DNA from 3 places in the Sporosarcina sp. So3-204 genome. Region 3 is predicted to be linked to each of the others. Evidence: riboswitches for the same ligand, from Rfam matches in the RefSeq annotation. Region 3 holds a riboswitch; each other region holds the start of a gene.
What was found. A riboswitch is a leader RNA that binds a small molecule or an ion and turns the genes downstream of it on or off. The one in region 3 is predicted to bind S-adenosylmethionine.
Positions count from the first base shown of each region.

Region 1: linked by a shared signal. The riboswitch ahead of mtnW (2,3-diketo-5-methylthiopentyl-1-phosphate enolase) and the one ahead of AC3RV6_RS12405 (LLM class flavin-dependent oxidoreductase) in region 3 are both predicted to bind S-adenosylmethionine.
Region 2: linked by a shared signal. The riboswitch ahead of AC3RV6_RS14220 (hypothetical protein) and the one ahead of AC3RV6_RS12405 (LLM class flavin-dependent oxidoreductase) in region 3 are both predicted to bind S-adenosylmethionine.

Region 1 is NZ_CM176485.1:1,314,516-1,316,783, reverse strand. Features, by position in the region: gene mtnK (S-methyl-5-thioribose kinase) at 1-849, opposite strand, end outside; SAM riboswitch class I at 919-1,094, opposite strand; SAM riboswitch class I at 1,242-1,346, shown strand; gene mtnW (2,3-diketo-5-methylthiopentyl-1-phosphate enolase) at 1,411-2,268, shown strand, end outside.
Region 2 is NZ_CM176485.1:2,881,306-2,883,573, reverse strand. Features, by position in the region: gene AC3RV6_RS14225 (STAS domain-containing protein) at 1-413, opposite strand, end outside; SAM riboswitch class I at 717-822, shown strand; gene AC3RV6_RS14220 (hypothetical protein) at 897-1,175, shown strand; gene AC3RV6_RS14215 (UPF0158 family protein) at 1,233-1,625, shown strand; gene AC3RV6_RS14210 (YqhV family protein) at 1,845-2,117, shown strand.
Region 3 is NZ_CM176485.1:2,517,635-2,519,902, forward strand. Features, by position in the region: gene AC3RV6_RS12395 (MetQ/NlpA family ABC transporter substrate-binding protein) at 1-68, opposite strand, end outside; gene AC3RV6_RS12400 (GNAT family N-acetyltransferase) at 117-626, opposite strand; partial or broken gene AC3RV6_RS12405 (LLM class flavin-dependent oxidoreductase) at 746-1,024, opposite strand; SAM riboswitch class I at 1,122-1,234, opposite strand; gene AC3RV6_RS12410 (hypothetical protein) at 1,383-1,706, opposite strand; gene AC3RV6_RS12415 (hypothetical protein) at 1,914-2,268, opposite strand, start outside.

The DNA of each region.
Region 1 (2,268 bases), 1.2 Mb from region 3:
ACTGCCTTCTCTCGTAATAACCTGAAACACTAAATTTGCAATGAATTGACCAATGTCGAATCCGATAGGTCCGTAAAATGCAAACTCAGGATCAAAAACCTTTGTTTCCGTTTCACTTACAAAAATACTTCCAGTATGCAAATCACCGTGTAATAAAGCTTCTGCTTCAGTTAAAAAAATTTTTTTCAGCTTGGCAACTTCTAATTTCAGCAATGTATTTGCCCAAATTAATTCGACATCTGATTTCAATAAATCTTCTATGTTATTTGTTTCTGCATTGAAAAATGGATCTGTAAAAACGAGGTCTTCTGATATTTTGCACAGTTCTGGATTGGAAAATTCCTTAACTAACTTCTTCTTTTCAAAAGGATGCAAGGCAAAATCCGATGTATAGAATAGTGTCTTAGCAAGATACTCACCAATATCTGATGCAAGCAACGGATAATTATTACCTGCAATTAATCCTTCTCTCGCAACCGTTAAATGTGATAGATCTTCCATAATCGTTATTGCTAATTCAGTGTCAATTTCGTATACTTTTGGCACTAAAGCAGGTACAAACTCTCCGTGTTTTTTCAAAGCATTCGCTTCAATTTCTGCACGTTTCAAAGTTAGCGGCCAGCTCTCTCCAACTACTTTTGCATAAGGCAATGCTTGTTTAATAATTAAAGACTTTTTTGTAATAACATCTGTTAATAGAAAGACATAATTTAAGTTTCCATCGCCAATTTCCTTACATATCAAATCGGCATGCTCGGAATAAAAGCGATTGTTTTTTGCGATTTCAATCGCTGACTCTTTAGTTAATTCAACATATTTCTCATATATAGCTGTTGTCACATCACTCATCCTTTCTTTATCCAAAATAAAAAGCCCTATCCATAATGGAAAGAGGCTAAAGAATAAGAAATTCCTTGCCTCTCATCTTTCAGAATCCATACGTTTACACGTCATCATCTGATGGAATTAGCACCGTGCCCTACAGGAATAAAATTCCCAGGCGCCAAAGTAAAAGCGCCCCGTTTCACAACGGTATTAAGGTCGGTTGCTGGGCGTCATCGGGCCAATTTCCCTATGCCAGCTCTTGATAAGAGTTATACAATTCAAAAAGTTATGCTATTTAAATAATATTCTAGCACTTAATTGCAAGTCATGTCAATTCTATTTTTTCAGTTTTTGATAATATTGACAAATCTCTTTATGAGTGAAATAATCAGACTACGATTTTAATTGAATAGCTAATCTTATTTAGAGTTGGTGGAGGGACAAGCCCAATGATACCCGGCAACCGAACCTTCAAAGGAAACGGTGCTAATTCTTGCAGCTAAATTGCTGAACAATGAGAAGTCGTTCTTGAAACCTCTTCTAAATTAGAAAAGGTTTTTTATTTCGTAAAGGAGCTGAAATAAAATGAGTGGTCTAACAGCAAGTTATCAACTATACGGAAAGCAAGGTTCAATTGATAAGAGAGCAGAAAGCATTGCACTTGGTTTAACAATTGGATCATGGACAGATCTGCCATTACTTCAACAAGAACAATTAAAAAAACATAAAGGTATTGTTGCTTCTGTCACCGAGTTCCCAGAAACACCTCATCCACATAAACCCGGGTTAATTAAAGCAGAAGTAAAAATCACATATCCTGCTGCAAACTTTTCAGCAGATTTACCAGCAATACTGACAACCGTATTTGGTAAACTATCATTAGATGGCGAAGTTAAACTATTGGATTTAGAATTTGATGATTCACTTTTGCAACACTTTCCTGGTCCACGTTTTGGTATAGATGGGATTCGAGGTAAACTTAATGTACATAACCGACCATTAATTATGAGTATATTTAAAGGAGTCATTGGTAGGGATCTAGATTACCTTACTGAACAACTTAGACAGCAAGCACTTGGTGGTGTGGACCTTGTCAAAGATGATGAAATTCTTTTTGATAACCCGTTAACCCCTTTTGAAAAAAGAATTTCAATTGGAAAAAAAGTGCTGCAAGAAGTTTTTGAAGAAACGGGACAACGTACATTATATGCAGTTAATTTAACCGGACGAACGTCAGACCTAAAAGATAAAGCAAGAAAAGCAAGAGAACTAGGTGCGGATGCATTGTTATTTAATGTTCATGCTTACGGACTTGATGCCATGCAGGAATTAGCGGAAGATAACGAGATTCAATTACCACTTATGGCGCATCCTGCTTTCAGTGGTGCGTTTACATCTTCTCCATTTTATGGTGTTTCGAGCTCCCTTGCTCTTGGTAAACTT
Region 2 (2,268 bases), 360 kb from region 3:
ATTTGACTATTAAATTGTTTTTCTAATATGAAAACCATATCAATCGTGAACTTTTGCTCTTCATTGTTATATTCTTGTATGAGGTTCCAAAGAGTCCTGCGAATCGCTTGTACCCATTCCAGTTTAAAAGATAACGGTATCGAATGGGTAGCCCATGCTATTCCTTCTTGTTTGGCAAATAATTGAAGTTCCGTAAGTTTATCTCCATTAATGACATAATTCACTAGTTTGTGTGCATTGTTAATAAGGTCAACTTCCCCAATTCTTAAGATATCGTCAATTTTATCTCCAACATTTACAGCTTGACTTAATAATTGGTTTTCAAAATCTTGTTTATGATCTTTAACATACTTTTTAATATCTTCATCTATCCATAGTTTTTCCAAATCTCTTCCCCCTAGATTAATGTACATTGAATATTTTATTCCCATATATGTATACTTTAAACTATAAAAATAATTATACTAAAAGATATACTGTCAACTGAACTAACATGTCCTTTACCCACTATTAAATTTCGCGAGTTTGGTAAAATAATCTGCATTCCCATTAGACATAACAGTATGCATGGGCACTCGTTTTTGCATTGTATGATTCCTAAGAAATAAAGATTTATTTCTAGAAAAGAAGGACTTTAAATGTTTGAGAATCCTTAAACCATTTGACTTTCAAGCTAAACTCACCCTATAATTAAGCTAATCGAACAACAGACTCTTTTCTTATCAAGAGAGATGGAGGGAATTGGCCCTACGAAGTCTCAGCAACCTGCCAGCCGGTAAGGTGCTACATCCAACAGGAGGAACCACACCTGAATGATGAGTAGAAATTTTTTGTATGCAAAAAACTCTTCTCTCTTTTAGGGAAGGGTTTTTGTTTGAAAAAATTGGGGGTTTATTATGAAGAAATTACAAGATCTATATGCGCAACGTGAACAATTACAAGAGAATAAAGTGTCAAGTTCTTCCAGTTCGATGAGGCGGCATCATGAAATCGCTAAATTGCAAAAGAAAATTGATTACTTTGAAAAAGGCGATTCAATATCGAAGGCTTATATCCAAGAAGAATTGGATGAGATTAAGAAGCTGCAGGAAGAGATTAATCGTTTGACTTTAATAGTAGAGCAGAAGAAACGTGATATAATGAACGATGTATTTGGTGAACACATCGTCTTTTGATTTGTCAAAATCGAAATGATTACAAATTTTATTTAGAATTGAAAAGGTGGTATATTAATGTCTTTATTGAACGAATTGGTTGAAGCGTTTTTATTTAACAACGAGGAAATGTCGAGTGTTTATAATCGAGTTACAAAAGAGATAGTCGTAGATAATCCGGAATCGGACATAGAAGAACCTATAATTGTTTGGGATGATAGTGATGCAACAAAGGATTTAGTTGTGATACCACAAATTTTATCCACTGAAGCATATGATTTAATGGTGCTTTTCGCTAATGAACAGGATAAAGATACATCTGAGCACTTATTAACAATGCTCAAAGAACGAAAGCCAATCCAAAAGTTTAAGGATAAACTACATACTTTGGATCTTGGTGATGAATGGTATACGTACGAAAATGAATATGCAGAAAACAAAATGACTATTTGGTTGAGTGAAAACAAATAAAGAATAAAATAGGTACCAGCGACTAAAACGGTTTTATACTGTTTTAATTGCTGGTACTTTTTCGTTTCAATGAATACAACTGAATATTGTGTGGTGGGGGATCTGGTATAAATTGAATGAAGTAATAAGCTGATCTGTTTCATATTTCTATAATGAAAGTATTAAAACTTACATACACTGTACAATGTCTAATATGGAAAAATTTAAATACAAGGAGCATTGTTATTGATTGAAAGAGCACTTTTGATGATTATCTTGTTAAGGATTTTTTCAGGTAGTGTAGATATCACGGCTGCAATGCTAATGTACAAATTGAATGATTTAGAAAAAGCCTTTTATATCAATACATTATTGGCATTAGTGGGACCTTGCGTGTTAATTATTACAACGGGAATTGCATTAATGGGTTTAGGAGAAAAGGTTTCTTTGACTCGAATGGTTTGCTTGTTTGCAGGAATTACCTTAATTCTTATCAGTTTGAAAGCCAATTAAGGACGAGTGCGGGCAACGGTTTAACTAAGCTGTTTAACTTGGGAGAATTCCTAATTAAACAGCTTTTTTGATGTAGTGGTGATTTTAAGTTTTTATTGAACTCTAAAGATGGGTTCTTAAAATACCTTCAAGTCCGATAAGTAGACTTAGG
Region 3 (2,268 bases):
TCCTTGCCGCATGCACCAATTACCAATAAACTTACAGATAAAACAGCTAGCAATAATATTCTTCTCATTATCCTCACTCCTCTATATTTTCATTTATTAACTGGTTCAATCTAACTTTATAGATCAAGTCGATATGATTTTACTACTACTTCCCCTGTACCAAAGTCTTTCGTTGTATCACGTTTAAAGCCGAACCACTCATACAATTTAATCGCTTTTCGCATTGAGTCAGTTGTGTGCAAATAAATAGCTGTTGCTTGAATTGATTTCGAATAAGCAATTGCACTCCTTAACAACTCTTGTGCTACACCAAGACCTCTAGCATTCGGTCGAACGGCAAGAAGACGTATAATCGGTGAAGTAATCCCTAACTCTGGTTTATTATAGGCTTTAAGAGATGACTCAAATAATTGCAAACTACCAAGTATCTTTAAATCACTTTTGGCAACTAGGATCTTATCAACATTTGGGTTATCTACAGAAAAAGTAATATCTTTCAAGTATGATTCCCACATTGTAGGATCTTTATGGTCATATTCATATTGCAGATAACTTTCAACTAATAGCTGCCTAACTTCTTCCTTATCATTCTCTTTTATATCTTCGATTATTAATTTACTTGTCATTATTCTATTCCTCCAAACTTAACATATCAATTTACTAGGTATTATAATTAAAAAATATAACCTAGGAGCTATCTAAATCTTTCAATAATACTCTCCGGTACTTTTTTAAATAACAGAAATCCTCCTAGTGCTTTTCCTACTCCTAAATCAACTCTTTCAGGTGCAAGAGTTGATAATACTTGAAAGTTTTCAGCAACTTTATAAGGACTGTAATGTTGCAACATTACTCCGCCTGAACCAATCCGTATCGAATTCGTTTTAGCGATTAAATGCGAAATCAATACTTATGGGGATTAAGCTGCTATTTGGGCCAAGTGAATCGTATGTTGAAATCCGTAGTTTGCAGAAGTACCAGGAAAAACTGAACTCTGATCGAGTATACCAAGCTTATAGCTCATTCATTTCTCTCCTTCCTTTTATTAATTATACATATCAGTTAACTCGGATTTAAGCATAAAAAAAAGCTTCAATTTAGAAGAGGTTTGAATTGTCTTCCTCTTATCTTTCAAATCCATTCAAATCTGTAGGAAGTAGCACCTTTTCATATAGATCATCTACTGGTTGTCGGGTTTAATTTGACCTATTCCCTCCACCACTCTAAATAAGAGTCTATTAAATTTTAAAAGTACAATTATTTATTTCTTCTGTTGATTAGAAGCTATCATACTACATAAAAAAGTGAATTGTCAACTTCTTTTAAAGAAAACTAGTTATTCTTCAAACTGTGATTTTTTAATAGCAGGCGTTATTACCTACTTAAAATTTACTGTCATCTTTATCTAATCGCATTACTATTTTTTCCATCAAAGTGTTCAGCTTTTCAATATCGGGACTTGTAGTATTATTTGCTCTTTGCTCTTTTTTCAAATCGTCTATTTGGTTTTGTAAATTAGTAAGTTGTTGTTGCTGTTGTGCATCTTCAATTCGCCCTTCTTCTATTGCAATTGCGCCGCCTATCGTTTGTAATGCGTCACCGAATGTAGATATGGCTGAACCCCAAAGTGCAAGAATAACTCCCCTATCTTTAGAGCTATTATTATTTCGGTTCTCATTTTCATTATATTGTGATGGTTGAAACAAGTTCCTCACACCTCCACCATGTTATTATTTAATTCTTTTTAGCTTTCACTGTAATATATGTTATGGATGGGCTTTTAGGAACTATATCAAGCCAATTAATCCATCGCGATCAGCGTATATACCGTTGACAATTTAGGTTTTCTTGAAACTGAAAAAGAGTTGTGCGTCAATAGTAGACGCACAACTTTTTTATGTAGAAATATTTATTTACCAAAGTATTGGTTTCTGAACCATAAGCCAGAGCATAATGATCATAAGACCAATATAAAGCCAGGACGTTCTATTTAACCGGTCGAGTAGTTCACTTTTACGGCTACCTGGTGCGTTCAACACCCGTAAAACTCTTGTAAAGCCTGTTGCTAAGAATACAGCAGAAATACCCATAACAGCAACTGTCAATACAACCCATGACGTAAACCATGGCCATGGTCCATTAAGAATTAAAAGAACACCAGTAACCACAAGCACATGACCTGCATGCATAACAAGACGAATGATGACATTAATAATACCTAAGTACGCCTTTTCAATATCCATTCCAACACCGCGTAAACGCTTGATA